DNA from 2 places in the Paenibacillus sepulcri genome. Region 2 is predicted to be linked to the other one. Evidence: riboswitches for the same ligand, from Rfam matches in the RefSeq annotation. Region 2 holds a riboswitch; the other holds the start of a gene.
What was found. Region 2 has a riboswitch for ZMP and ZTP ahead of rpiB (ribose 5-phosphate isomerase B). Riboswitches for the same ligand answer to the same signal wherever they lie in the genome.
Positions count from the first base shown of each region.

Region 1: linked by a shared signal. The riboswitch ahead of ACFOLF_RS20920 (IMP cyclohydrolase) and the one ahead of rpiB (ribose 5-phosphate isomerase B) in region 2 are both predicted to bind ZMP and ZTP.

Region 1 is NZ_JBHRUP010000001.1:4,701,112-4,706,984, forward strand. Features, by position in the region: gene ACFOLF_RS20905 (NAD(P)-dependent oxidoreductase) at 1-6, shown strand, start outside; gene ACFOLF_RS20910 (IS110 family transposase) at 251-1,453, opposite strand; gene ACFOLF_RS20915 (dihydrofolate reductase family protein) at 1,966-2,502, shown strand; ZMP/ZTP riboswitch at 2,799-2,876, shown strand; gene ACFOLF_RS20920 (IMP cyclohydrolase) at 2,927-3,208, shown strand; one part of gene ACFOLF_RS20925 (IS3 family transposase) at 3,272-3,521, shown strand; one part of gene ACFOLF_RS20925 (IS3 family transposase) at 3,521-4,392, shown strand; gene ACFOLF_RS20930 (DUF3888 domain-containing protein) at 4,429-4,827, shown strand; gene ltrA (group II intron reverse transcriptase/maturase) at 5,475-5,873, shown strand, end outside.
Region 2 is NZ_JBHRUP010000001.1:4,354,719-4,360,591, reverse strand. Features, by position in the region: gene ACFOLF_RS19300 (serine hydroxymethyltransferase) at 1-893, opposite strand, end outside; gene ACFOLF_RS19295 (TIGR01440 family protein) at 1,064-1,711, opposite strand; gene rpiB (ribose 5-phosphate isomerase B) at 1,819-2,286, opposite strand; ZMP/ZTP riboswitch at 2,418-2,500, opposite strand; gene ACFOLF_RS19285 (low molecular weight protein arginine phosphatase) at 2,588-3,169, opposite strand; gene ACFOLF_RS19280 (manganese efflux pump MntP) at 3,199-3,759, opposite strand; gene ACFOLF_RS19275 (L-threonylcarbamoyladenylate synthase) at 3,848-4,966, opposite strand; gene ACFOLF_RS19270 (MDR family MFS transporter) at 5,221-5,873, shown strand, end outside.

The DNA.
Region 1 (5,873 bases), 350 kb from region 2:
TACTAATACTATAAAAGAAAGACTTTCTTTGGTGGAGTGATCAAGGGAGAGTATGTACTACAGAAGGTTATAAGAGAAGATTACTTAATGAAAAACAGGCCAAATTTGATTAAGCTAAAACCAGCTAATAGCTTGTCAAGATTTCTCTCTTAAGTTTTAGAAGAAAAAGCACTATACTGAAAAATGGGCATGGTTAAGAGCCCTCCTTATGAGCATTGGAAGGTTTTGGTCTTAATGGAAAGTGTGGTTCTTAAGCTAAATCAAGGAAGGACTCTTTCTTGGTTAAAATGGCATAGATCCAGTGAAGGAGCTTGTTTATACAGGCAACAACGGCGACTCGGTATGGTTTTCCTTCTTCACGCTTCTTATCGTAGTATTCACGAAGCTTTTTATTCCGGGAATTCTTTAACCCACATATGACCGCAAGATACAGGCTATGCCTCAGCTGCTTGGAGCCACGTTTCGTGATGCGATTGGTGGTGGCGGTAAACTTCCCTGACGAAAAGACACTAGGGTCTACACCTGCAAAGGCAACTACTTTCTTGGCGTGATTAAACCGGTTGATCTCCCCGATTTCAGACAAAACCGTTGCCGCGATGTTGCTGCCGATCCCGGGTATTGACTGGATAATTCTAAATTCCTCAACTTCTTTAGCGAGAGCATCGATCTTCTTTTCAAGGTGGGACAGATGCTCTTGGTATTGAAGGAGGAGGTTGATGTATAACCCAATGCTAACGAGATGGCTGCTGTAGGCTGTCTCCTGGAAAGGGTTATTCACCGCTGCTTTTAGAATGGTCTTGGCCTTTTCGCTAGCCCAGTTCTCGGAGCGTCTAGGGCAAAGACACGCGATTCTGTCCGTGAGTTTCGTTAATCCGGCCCCAAGAATCATTTTGGATGTTGGAAACTCCCTTAGGACAGATAAGGAAACAGTGGAGTACAAGTCCCCGAAAATCCCTCTATAATCGGGGAAGACTTGGTCTAATACGGCCTGAAAGTGAAGCTTAGCCTGAACATACATATGGGTAATGGATTCGTGCTGACGTGTCAGGTGACGAAGGTTGAGCAGCCCAATACCTCTTTGTTTTTGGGTTTCAAACTCCTCTTTGTAATAAAGCTCGCACAGTTGGTAGGCATCCACAGCATCAGTTTTCACCTTGCGAAGACTGGATTTCTTCGCTTGATGAGAAATAAGCGGATTGATCACAAGGTACAAGAACTCGTTTGACTCGAGAAACTGTACGACAGCTTGATGATAATGCCCCGTTGATTCCAATATGAAAACAGGGGTAGAGCCCGTTTTATTACGGACATCTTGGATGGTGCCCAGCAAATCTTTAAACCCTTCAAGCGTATGGAGGAACCGAAAGCTCCTGCCATAGGGTTGCCCTTTACTTAAAAATGCTTGTCCTTCACTTTGCCCTTTTGAAATATCCAGGCCAATTACTGGATTCATGATATTCTCCTTTCAGAAGTGGAATGGCCGGTAACCCCTATACGGCTTGCAGTTCCACAGCATCGCTTGTTATGCGAGATCCAAGTCTCAACCAGCCTAAACATGGTTTCCACAAGTAGGGGGCGAACAGTTTTAGCGACGGGATTTCCTCCCACGGATACGATCGTTCTGCCCCGGCTACCGATACATACACCGAGTAAAGCAAAGTGGTCAACCAGTAAAAACTGGCTGATCTCATAATACGACGGGTACGATAGTTCAACGCATTTTGGAGCAGTCTGCCAGTGGCAGCTGCTCCATTTTTCATTACGCAAACGGGCAGAATTGTTTAATTTACCATCCTTCGTTAAATTAAATTTGTATTCGGTCAGGCCAGAACTGTGCACATTAGCAATCCATGAGAAACCGGACATGCTGTTGGATGATAAAATGTAGACATAGAGGAGGCTGCATATGGAACGTGTAATCTTGATGATGAATGTGCGAGAAAACCAGGGAGGAGAGTCAGTCGCATGGCAAAGATCGTTTTCGCATTGAACCAGTCTCTGGACGGATTCGTCGACCACGACCACACGGCATTTCAGCCCGACCCCGTGCTATTCCGTCATTTCATCGACGACGTGCGCGGCCTGGCGGGCAGCCTGTACGGGCGCCGCATGTACGAGACCATGCGGTATTGGGACGGAGACCATTTTGAATGGGATGCGCCGGAACGGGAATACGCAGCGGCGTGGCAAAGCAAACCGAAGTGGGTGGTGTCGAGGACGTTAAAGTCCGTCGGTCCGAACGCTTCTCTGATCGAGGGCGACCTCGCAGCGGCCATACGTGGGCTGAAGGCTCAGCATGAAGGGGAGATTGAAGTTGCCGGGCCGGAGTTGGCCCACAGTCTAACGGAGCTCGGTCTCGTTGATGAGTATCGACTCTATCTCCATCCAGTCGTGCTGGGTCACGGCAAGCCGTTCTTCGCCGGTCCGAGGCCGCAGCTGCGCCTTGTGGCAAGCGATCGAATTGGCGAGAAGGTGATCAGGTTGACCTACGTTCCAGCTTAGTTGTGCGTTTGACCCAGCGGCCTAAAGGGCACGTTACTTTAATAGGGATTCTCCGGCTGTAGCGGCAGTCAGAGGATCCCTTATTCTTTAAAATTTGTTCAGTTATGCGAAATGACATAGTTATTTATGGAATTGACGATTGACCTAACTGGGTACGATAGTTGAACACCAAAAGGGCTGTCATGTGACAGCCCCTCGCTCATAACTGGCAGTAGACTTGGTAGCCGTTGGTGTTGGTTAAGCCATTATCATAATTGATTTTAATAGCAGTAATTGCTAATATAGGAAGTAATTTAGAACTTATATGTGACTGGCGAAGCATGGGGACCCATGAGGAAGCATATAAGTTGGAGTCGTACGCCTGGGCAGAGGTAAGGGGAATTTCCCCTTACCTCTTTATGTTTACTCGAGAGGAGCAAGGGCAGTGAAAACAGTTCAACACGATTTGTTTGATAAGCCTTATCCCGGAAGAACGCTTATCGTAGGAATGACTCCTTCCAGGTCGCATTATGTACAGGTGTATTGGATTATGGGGAGAAGCGTAAACAGCCGAAACCGCGGTTTTGAAATAGATGGATGGAGCGTAAAGAACAAAGCATTTGATCCCGCCCAAATGGAAGATCCATCACTTATTATTTATTATCCTATTCGACATTGGGAGAACGTGCACATTGTCTCGAATGGTGATTGGATCGTCTACACTTAGTTGGACAGAAAAAATAAGGGCTTGTAGAATGAACCTATCATTATGAAGGAGCGGATCTCTACAATGCCAAAACAAGAACGACGTACCTTTACTCCAGCATTCAAAAAACAACTGGTGGAGCTCTATAAAAATGGGAAGTCCAGAGCGGCGATTGTGGAGGAATATGACCTCACAGCCTCTGCTTTAGACCGCTGGATCAAACAAGATGAGACAAGCGGTTCCTTCAAGGAGAAGGACAATCGCTCGTCAGACGAGAACGAATTGATCGCTTTACGAAAAGAGAACCAGCGTCTGAAAATGGAAGTGGATATTTTAAAGCAAGCAGCGCTGATCATGGGACGAAAGTAGCTATCATCCGGAATAACCGTGATAAATACTCGGTATCAGCAATGTGCGACGTCCTGCAAATTGCAAGAAGTACGTATTACTACGACGCGAAAGAACAATTGAACGAAGACGATATAACCGAAGCGATTGTAGAGATATTCCACAATAACCGAAAAGCTTACGGTACACGAAAGATTAAGGTTAAGCTCCAGGAACGCGGAATCGTCGTTTCCAGACGTAGAATTGGAAGGATTATGAAAGAGCAAGGGCTAGTCTCGACCTACACAGTGGCTCAATATAAGCCCCATAAAACCACTCCTAATGAAGCAACAACAGAGAATGTTTTGGGCCGCGAATTCGAGCAGGAGGAAGCAAAGCGCTTCGTTGTCAGTGATCTGACTTATGTGAAGGTTCAGAACAGGTGGCATTACATCTGTGTGCTGCTCGACTTGTTCAATCGAGAGATCATTGGCCACAGTGCAGGTCCGAATAAAGACGCTGCTCTGATTTCCCGCGCCTTTGCGAGCGTCCAGGGCGATTTGCGTTATATTCAATGGTTTCATACGGACCGTGGCAGCGAGTTTAAAAATCAAAAGATAGACGAGCTTCTAGGTACCTTTGAAATCGGCCGATCTCTAAGTGCGAAAGGCTGTCCATACGACAATGCTGTAGCCGAAGCCACCTACAAAATCATGAAAACAGAGTTCGTAAACCAGATGAACTTCCAGAGCCTTCGTCACTTGGAACTGGAATTAAACGATTATGTTAATTGGTTCAACAAGCATCGCATTCATGGAACATTAGGCTATATGACGCCTATTCAGTATCGCCAAGAAGCCCTTAAAAAGGTTGTCTGATTTACTGTTGACAATCCAACCATGAGGTATAAAACCATGACAAAAAGAAATTTAGTTTTCGGAATTTTACTGATTTCGCTCATTTCATTTGGATATTCAACCTATGCATTCCAGTTTGACGATCCATGTCAACGGACGATCCTTACTGTTTTGGCCCCAAAAATTCAAGAAGAAATAAATAAATACTACAAAAACAAGCTTACAGTATCTCCAACATTTGCTCCTTATCTTGGTGGTAATCGTGTTGAATTCAAAACGTTCACTTCACATATTGATGTGAACGTAACACTGATCCCTTATGTTGGTCCACATCTTGACGTTGGCAAGGACATGATTAAATTTCAAATAGATAATAATGGAAACGTTGAAGTTATAAATTATAATCATATTGAGGACTATAAACTATTACCTAACTGGCAACACATAATTAAGTAAGAAGTTGAGCTGAAGGGTACTACGTTAGTAAAGGAGGAGCTTTTCATGCAGACACAGCTCATCTTCGTTAAAGTTACGGGCACGTTAGTGAGGAGCTTGCCATGTGGCAGCTCCTTTTTCGTTTGGCGTGCCCAGAAGCACGCATTATCTAGTTGGTGAAAGTCCAACCAAGGGAGGGACCAAGCCACCCTTGTAGCTAGGATGCTTGCGCATGGCGAAATCTGTGCGTAAAAGCGCATCGACAAAGTACTTGTCGGAGACAAGGCGAGCAACATACCAGGCCGTAACATGAAGTGAATCCTGCCGCATCGTCAAAAAGGCCTCGCGAGAGGAAAAAGGGGAAGCCGAGTCTTGCAAACGTAGACGAAGGCCAAGGAAGCTGTGCAGAACTTGGAACAACAGCGAAGGATCTCCCGGTGTAATGGGATCGGCATGGTAGGAAAGATAATGCAGTGAACTGGGGAGACCCTCCCCTGCACGAAAGTTTTTTTTTCGTAGCGAGAGACTCTATAAGTCAAAAAGACGAAGTGAGCCATCTGCAGGAAGGGAGTCCGAGGGGTGCATAGTACCGAAGAATGCAGGACAACACAACCTGCGGGAGGGAAGGCGCCCTGCTTTGTTCAAGCTTTTCAAGGAGGTACGAGTGAGTGATTGCCAAATGGCTAACGACACCTAGGGAAAAAGTTCAACAACTCCAAGAGAAGCTAGGTCATGCTGCCAAGATCAGCAAGCGTAGAAAATTTCATGCACTGTACGACAAGGTTCATCGACTGGATGTCCTTCAGGAAGCGTGGCGAAGAGTGAGGGCAAATAAGGGTGCGGCAGGCGTAGACGGTGAGACCATGGCTGATATTGCAAAGATAGGTGAAGATCAATTCGTCGCACAATGCCAAGAACAACTGTTGAAGAATAGCTACCGTCCCCAGCCCGTTCGTCGCCACTACATTCCGAAGAAAGATGGACGAAAACGTCCGCTGGGCATTCCGACGGTGAGAGACCGCGTCGTACAAATGGCAACGAAACGGATTGTCGAACCGATCTTTGAA
Region 2 (5,873 bases):
GCCATCAACGATTCTGACAGCGCCTTGGCGTTATCGACGACGTTTTTGCCGTAGACTTTGAATGATGGATCCAGCGCTTCGCCGAAAGCAACCGCTTTGGCAGCAATAATATGCATCAAAGGTCCGCCCTGGGAACCAGGGAATACGGCTTTATCGATCGCTTGCGCCCATGGCTGACGGCACATAATCAAGCCGCCGCGGGGTCCGCGAAGCGTTTTATGCGTCGTGGTGGTAACGAAATGGGCGTGCGGCACCGGGCTTGGATGCAGACCGGCTGCAACCAGACCGGCAATATGCGCCATATCGACGAACAGCAGTGCACCGACATCATTTGCGATTTTGCCCAGTGCTTCAAAGTCAATGATACGCGGGTAAGCCGAGGCGCCTGCTACGATCATCTTCGGACGGTGCTTGAACGCAAGCTTCCGGACTTCTTCATAATCGATGGTGAATGTATTCTCATTGACGCCGTAAGAGACGAAATTATACAAAATACCGGATGCGTTAACCGGGCTGCCGTGCGTCAAATGCCCGCCATGCGCCAGATTCATGCCAAGCACGGTATCGCCCGCATTCAGTGCTGCAAGATAAACCGCCATATTCGCCTGGGCGCCGGAATGAGGCTGTACGTTGACATGCTCTGCGCCGAAAAGCTCCTTGGCACGGTCGCGGGCAATGTTCTCGGCGATATCCACATGCTCGCAGCCGCCGTAGTAGCGTTTGCCCGGGTAGCCTTCGGCGTATTTGTTCGTCAATACGGTTCCCATGGCTTCCAGCACAGCTTCGGAGACAATGTTCTCGGATGCGATAAGCTCAATGTTGTCGCGCTGACGCTGCAGTTCAAGTCCGAGCGCTTTTACCAATTCAGGGTCTTGTTTGCGTAAATGTTCCATTGTTTTGTTTATCCTCCTTAAATGTAACGCCTTCTATAACAGTCCCTTGCATTGCGCTGACTGGCCTTTGCAGCTTATTGAGCAGCCATGGGTCAGAAACAATTCGCAAAACATGTTTATTGGCGGTTGTTAATTAACGCGGTATGTGGTCAAACGCCGAATCAACTTCTCTAGTCGCATGTGCCGCCCGGAGACTCCGGGCCACCTGGGGATGTATCCGTAAAGGCTTCAGCAGCTGAACTGCCCGGAATGCCGGCCTCTTCCTCCGTATATACAGCGCGAATGCCGCCGATCAGCTTTGGACGCGTATAAGCCATTGTCAGATGCGCTTCTCCAATGGAACGGATTGTCGGCCTGACGGGAACAGCAACACGCCGCAGATGCATGCCGATGAACGTATCGCCAATATCCAGTCCGGCATGCGCCTGCACCGACTCCGTCAGACAGGGATCGGACAGCTGCCGGTAGGCGTAGGAAGCCATCGAACCGCCGGCTTTCGGCACGGGAATGGCTCCTACAATCTCCAGGCCATACCGCTCTGCGATATCCCTCTCCATCACAAGCGCCCGGTTCAAATGCTCGCAGCACTGATAGACGGGGTGAAAGCCGATGTCACGGCGGGCCGCCTCAACGCCTTCGTAAACCGCTTTGGCTGTCTCCAGTGTGCCTGATGTGCCAATCCGCTGACCGATGATTTCGCTTGTGCTTGCGCCAATTACCAGAAGCTGTCCGCTTCGAAGCTGAGCGGCATGCGCCAGCTCACGGACAACAGCTTCAACATCACCTGCAATCGTATCCAGCTTCAGTTCCCGGTTCATCACCTGACACTCCTTCGATTCGGATCTTCCGCTTGCTGCTAAGTATGGTGCTTCCCTCTGAAAACAATCGCCGGAACGGCAGCTTGCGCCGGATGGCAAAAACGGATTCAAATAACGGTTGAGGGAGAAGACGCATTTTCTTCAAGCTTCATGACCTTGCCGATCCTGCCAACATGACGCTGCTCCTCTGAGAACGGGGTTTCCAGCCAGATTCGGACGATCTCCTGGGCAAGCCCTGGTCCGATGACGCGTTCTCCCATCGCCAGCACATTCGTATCATTATGCTCACGGGTTGCCTTGGCCGAGAAGGTATCGTGCACAAGTGCGCACCGGATGCCGGCCGTTTTATTGGCCGCAATTGACATGCCGATTCCGGTGCCGCAGACAAGAATTCCGCGTTCCGCCTTCCCGCTTTTTACTCTTTCGCAGACAGGAAGCGCATAATCAGGGTAGTCCACGGATTGCTCGCAATCGCAGCCGACATCTTCGATTTCATGACCGAGCGACCGGATGAAGGAAGCGAGCTCCTCCTTGAGGCGGTAACCGCCGTGATCGGCGCCGATGGCGATTTTCATAACATATAATCCTCCCGGTTTGACCGCCTTGGATGGCGAAAAATGTCGATGAATCATGTTACTAGTATACCTGAAATCATGCTGAAATCGCCTGGAAGACGAAAAAAGAGCATGACATGCTTTCGCACGCTGCTCTTTGCCCAGGCGACCGGCCGTATGATCTGATGCTCCACCGTGGTTTGATCCACTTTAGTCGCCAGTTACATCAGAAACCGTCTTAGTTGTTTTTATCATAACGTATTGCCTGTTGAAAATCAATCATCGAACGTCAGGGGCTGATGCGGATATTTTGTAAACGATCTTATTGGGAAGGGCCAAGCTTATCCAGCAGCTTCCTCAATGCATCCTCGATCTCGTCGGCGCTGCGCTTATACATCTCCATCGACCCGCCAAAGGGATCGGCTATGTCAAAATCGGGAATCCGCTTCTCAAGCTCAAGCAAGCGATCGCGCTCGGCACTGGTCATCTGTTGGCCAAGCGCCTGCTTCATCTGCCATTCCGTGTAAAGCCCCTCCAGCTCCGAAATATCGGCCAACACCTTCTCGTCGCAGCCGACGAATTCCTTGAGCGTGTAAGTTTTATCCACGGCTTGCGGGAAGCGCTGCAGCAAATTGCGTTTATGGCTTGTCGTCATCGTCAAAATCAGATCCGCCCAAACGACTGAACCGCCATCAAGCGCTTTGGAGCCGCCAGTACATGAAACCTCCCTTTGACGCAGCACGCCCACAGCATTCGAAGAAACAGGAAGTCCATCCACCGTGGACACACCTGCCGAGCGTACCTCCAGCTGCCTGCCCTGCTTTCTCGCAAGCTCCTTAAGAATGGCCTCCGCCATCGGGGAACGGCATGTATTGCCGGTGCAAACGAACAAAATCCGTTTCATAGCACTCACACTCCTTTTCCTCAATTTATTCAAAATAAAACAAGCAGCCCGAACGTGAACAAAATAACACCGCCCAGCGCTTCCCCGTACTCGCCCATGCTTGAACTGACCCGCCGTCCGATGAGCAGTCCAACCGTGGACATGATTCCGCCGAAGAAGCCGAACAGAAGCACCGTGACCAGCACATCCGCCGCAAACATGCCCAGTGAAATGCCTACGGAAAATGAATCAATGCTCACGCTGAGCGCAAACAGCAGCATTCCCCAAACCGTGCTGTGATCAAGAGATTCCACGGACTCACCCCGCAGGGAGCTATAAATCATGTGGCCGCCCAAGAGCAGCAGCAGCACACCGGCGGCGGATGAAGCCACATCGCCGAGCAGGGAGCTGACGTATTTACCGGTAAGCATGCCCATAAGAGGCATTATTATATGAAACAGCGCGATAACCGCACTTAATTTAAGAATGTCAACAAGCCGAATACCCTTCATTCCTATACCGACCCCGAGTGAAAAAGCGTCCATCCCAAGAGCTATCGCCATAAGTAAAAGCGTCAGCAGTTGTCCGGCATGCATACCCGCTTCGACCATTCTTTTTCCCCCTTGTCCGCATTCTTTTCCAGCATATGCGGACAAGGAGTTAAACATGACCTGTAAAAGCGGCAGCCCGGGAAGGGCGTTATACGCGGATGATCTGCTGGGCTGCCGCTTTGGCAAGCCGGTTCATCAAGGCATGCCCGATGCCGGCCTCCGGACAGGTCTCCGCCCAAATTCGGCTCACGCCGAGATCATCAAATGAACGCAGGGCGGCATATAAGCCCTGAGCCGCCCGCTCCAGATTGCCGAGGCTGCCGATGACCAATACATGATCGGCATCGAAGCGGTCGGCATGCTCATGGAACGCGAGCACACCCGTACGTTCACCTTCCGCCCGGGCATTCCGGCTCTGCTTGCCGATATAAGCGGCAACTTCGTCGATGCCGCCCTGAACCAGCTGCATGACTCCCCTGGGCGCATAATGGGCATACTTCATTCCTGGGGATCTCGGAGCGATGCCGGCTGCCGGGTGTTCATGCGCTCCCAATTCAACGGAACCCGGGGTGCGTTCCTGTCCATTATCATGAGGGGCGGCAGCTATATCATATTCGACCTGCGCCCCCGCTGCGCGCAGCGCTTCAGCTGTTATCCCGCCTGGTCGCAGAATCCGTACAATACCGCCTGCTTCAACCTCAACAACCGTCGACTCCAGTCCCACGCCGGCCGAACCTCCGTCAATAACGGCATCAATCCGTCCGTTCAGATCATCCAGAACATGCGCCGCTTCTGTTGGACTGGGGCGGCCCGAGCTGTTGGCGCTGGGCGCCGCAACCGGACACCCGGCAGCCGTGATCAACGCCAGTGCCACGGGATGCGCAGGCATCCTGACGGCAACGGTGTCCAGCCCTGCCGTGACATGCTCCGATACCGAGGCCCTCTTCAGGGGCAGAACAATCGTAAGCGGCCCCGGCCAGAAGCGGTCCATCAGAAGCTGGACCAGCTCCCCGCAGGGAGCGGTAAACGAATCAAGCTGCGCAGAGTCCGAAATATGCACAATGAGCGGATTGTCCGAAGGTCTTCCTTTGGCTTCAAAAATTCTGCTTACTGCATCTTGATCCAATGCGTTGGCTCCGAGCCCGTACACCGTTTCAGTGGGAAATGCCACCGTTCCTCCCTGACGGAGAGTACGTGCGGCTTCTCTGATGATCTTATCGTCGGGGCTTGCGGGATCGACATGATACACCTTGGTTTTGCTCGTCATTATGCAACCAATCCTTAGACGTCAATTAATCATTTTTATTTCTTCCATTATATCATACATGGCAAGTCTCACATCCTCTCCGATATCCGGAGTACTATGGAATCTTATCTGACATCTATTAGGAAGCTATCCGGAAAATCATGTAATTTCCTTTGACTTTTAACCTTTTGCGGATGTATGATAACTACGATTATTTATATATAAATTCAGATATATCAGCTTCGCATTTTTACATGCGCAATGGAGGATTACAGATGCAGACAGAAGAAGCCAAGCAGGTCCGTTTCCTGCCCATTATGATTGCCATTTTCTTCGGCAGTTTTATTTCTACGCTCAGTGTCAGTACGATTAACATCGCCATTCCTGTTCTGCAGGTTGACTTTGCTTCCGACCTGAACACCATTCAATGGACACTGACAGGTTTTATGCTTGCCATGGGCACATTTGCCCCGATCAGCGGCTATTTCGGCGAACGGTTCAGCTATAAATGGCTTTATCTCGTCTCCCTGCTGGGCTTCACCATTGCCTCCGCCTTATGCGCGCTGGCATGGAGCGCCCCGTCGCTCATCGCATTCCGTATTTTGCAAGGGGCCTTTAGCGGTCTCATCATTCCAGCTACCATGTCGATTATTTATCAGGTCATCCCCCGCGAGAAGCAGCCGATCGCAGTCAGCTTCTGGGCTATGTCGGCCATGCTGGCTCCTGCAATCGGACCAACGCTCAGCGGCTGGCTGCTTGACAATCTCACCTGGCAGTGGCTGTTCTGGATGAATGTGCCGATCGGCATTATCGGTGTTCTGCTCATCCTTCCATTCATCCCCTACTACAGGCTGAATGTGCCCAAGTCATTCGATCTGATCGGTTTTGTCACTGTTATCGTCAGCAGCTCCTCGCTTCTGGTAGCCTT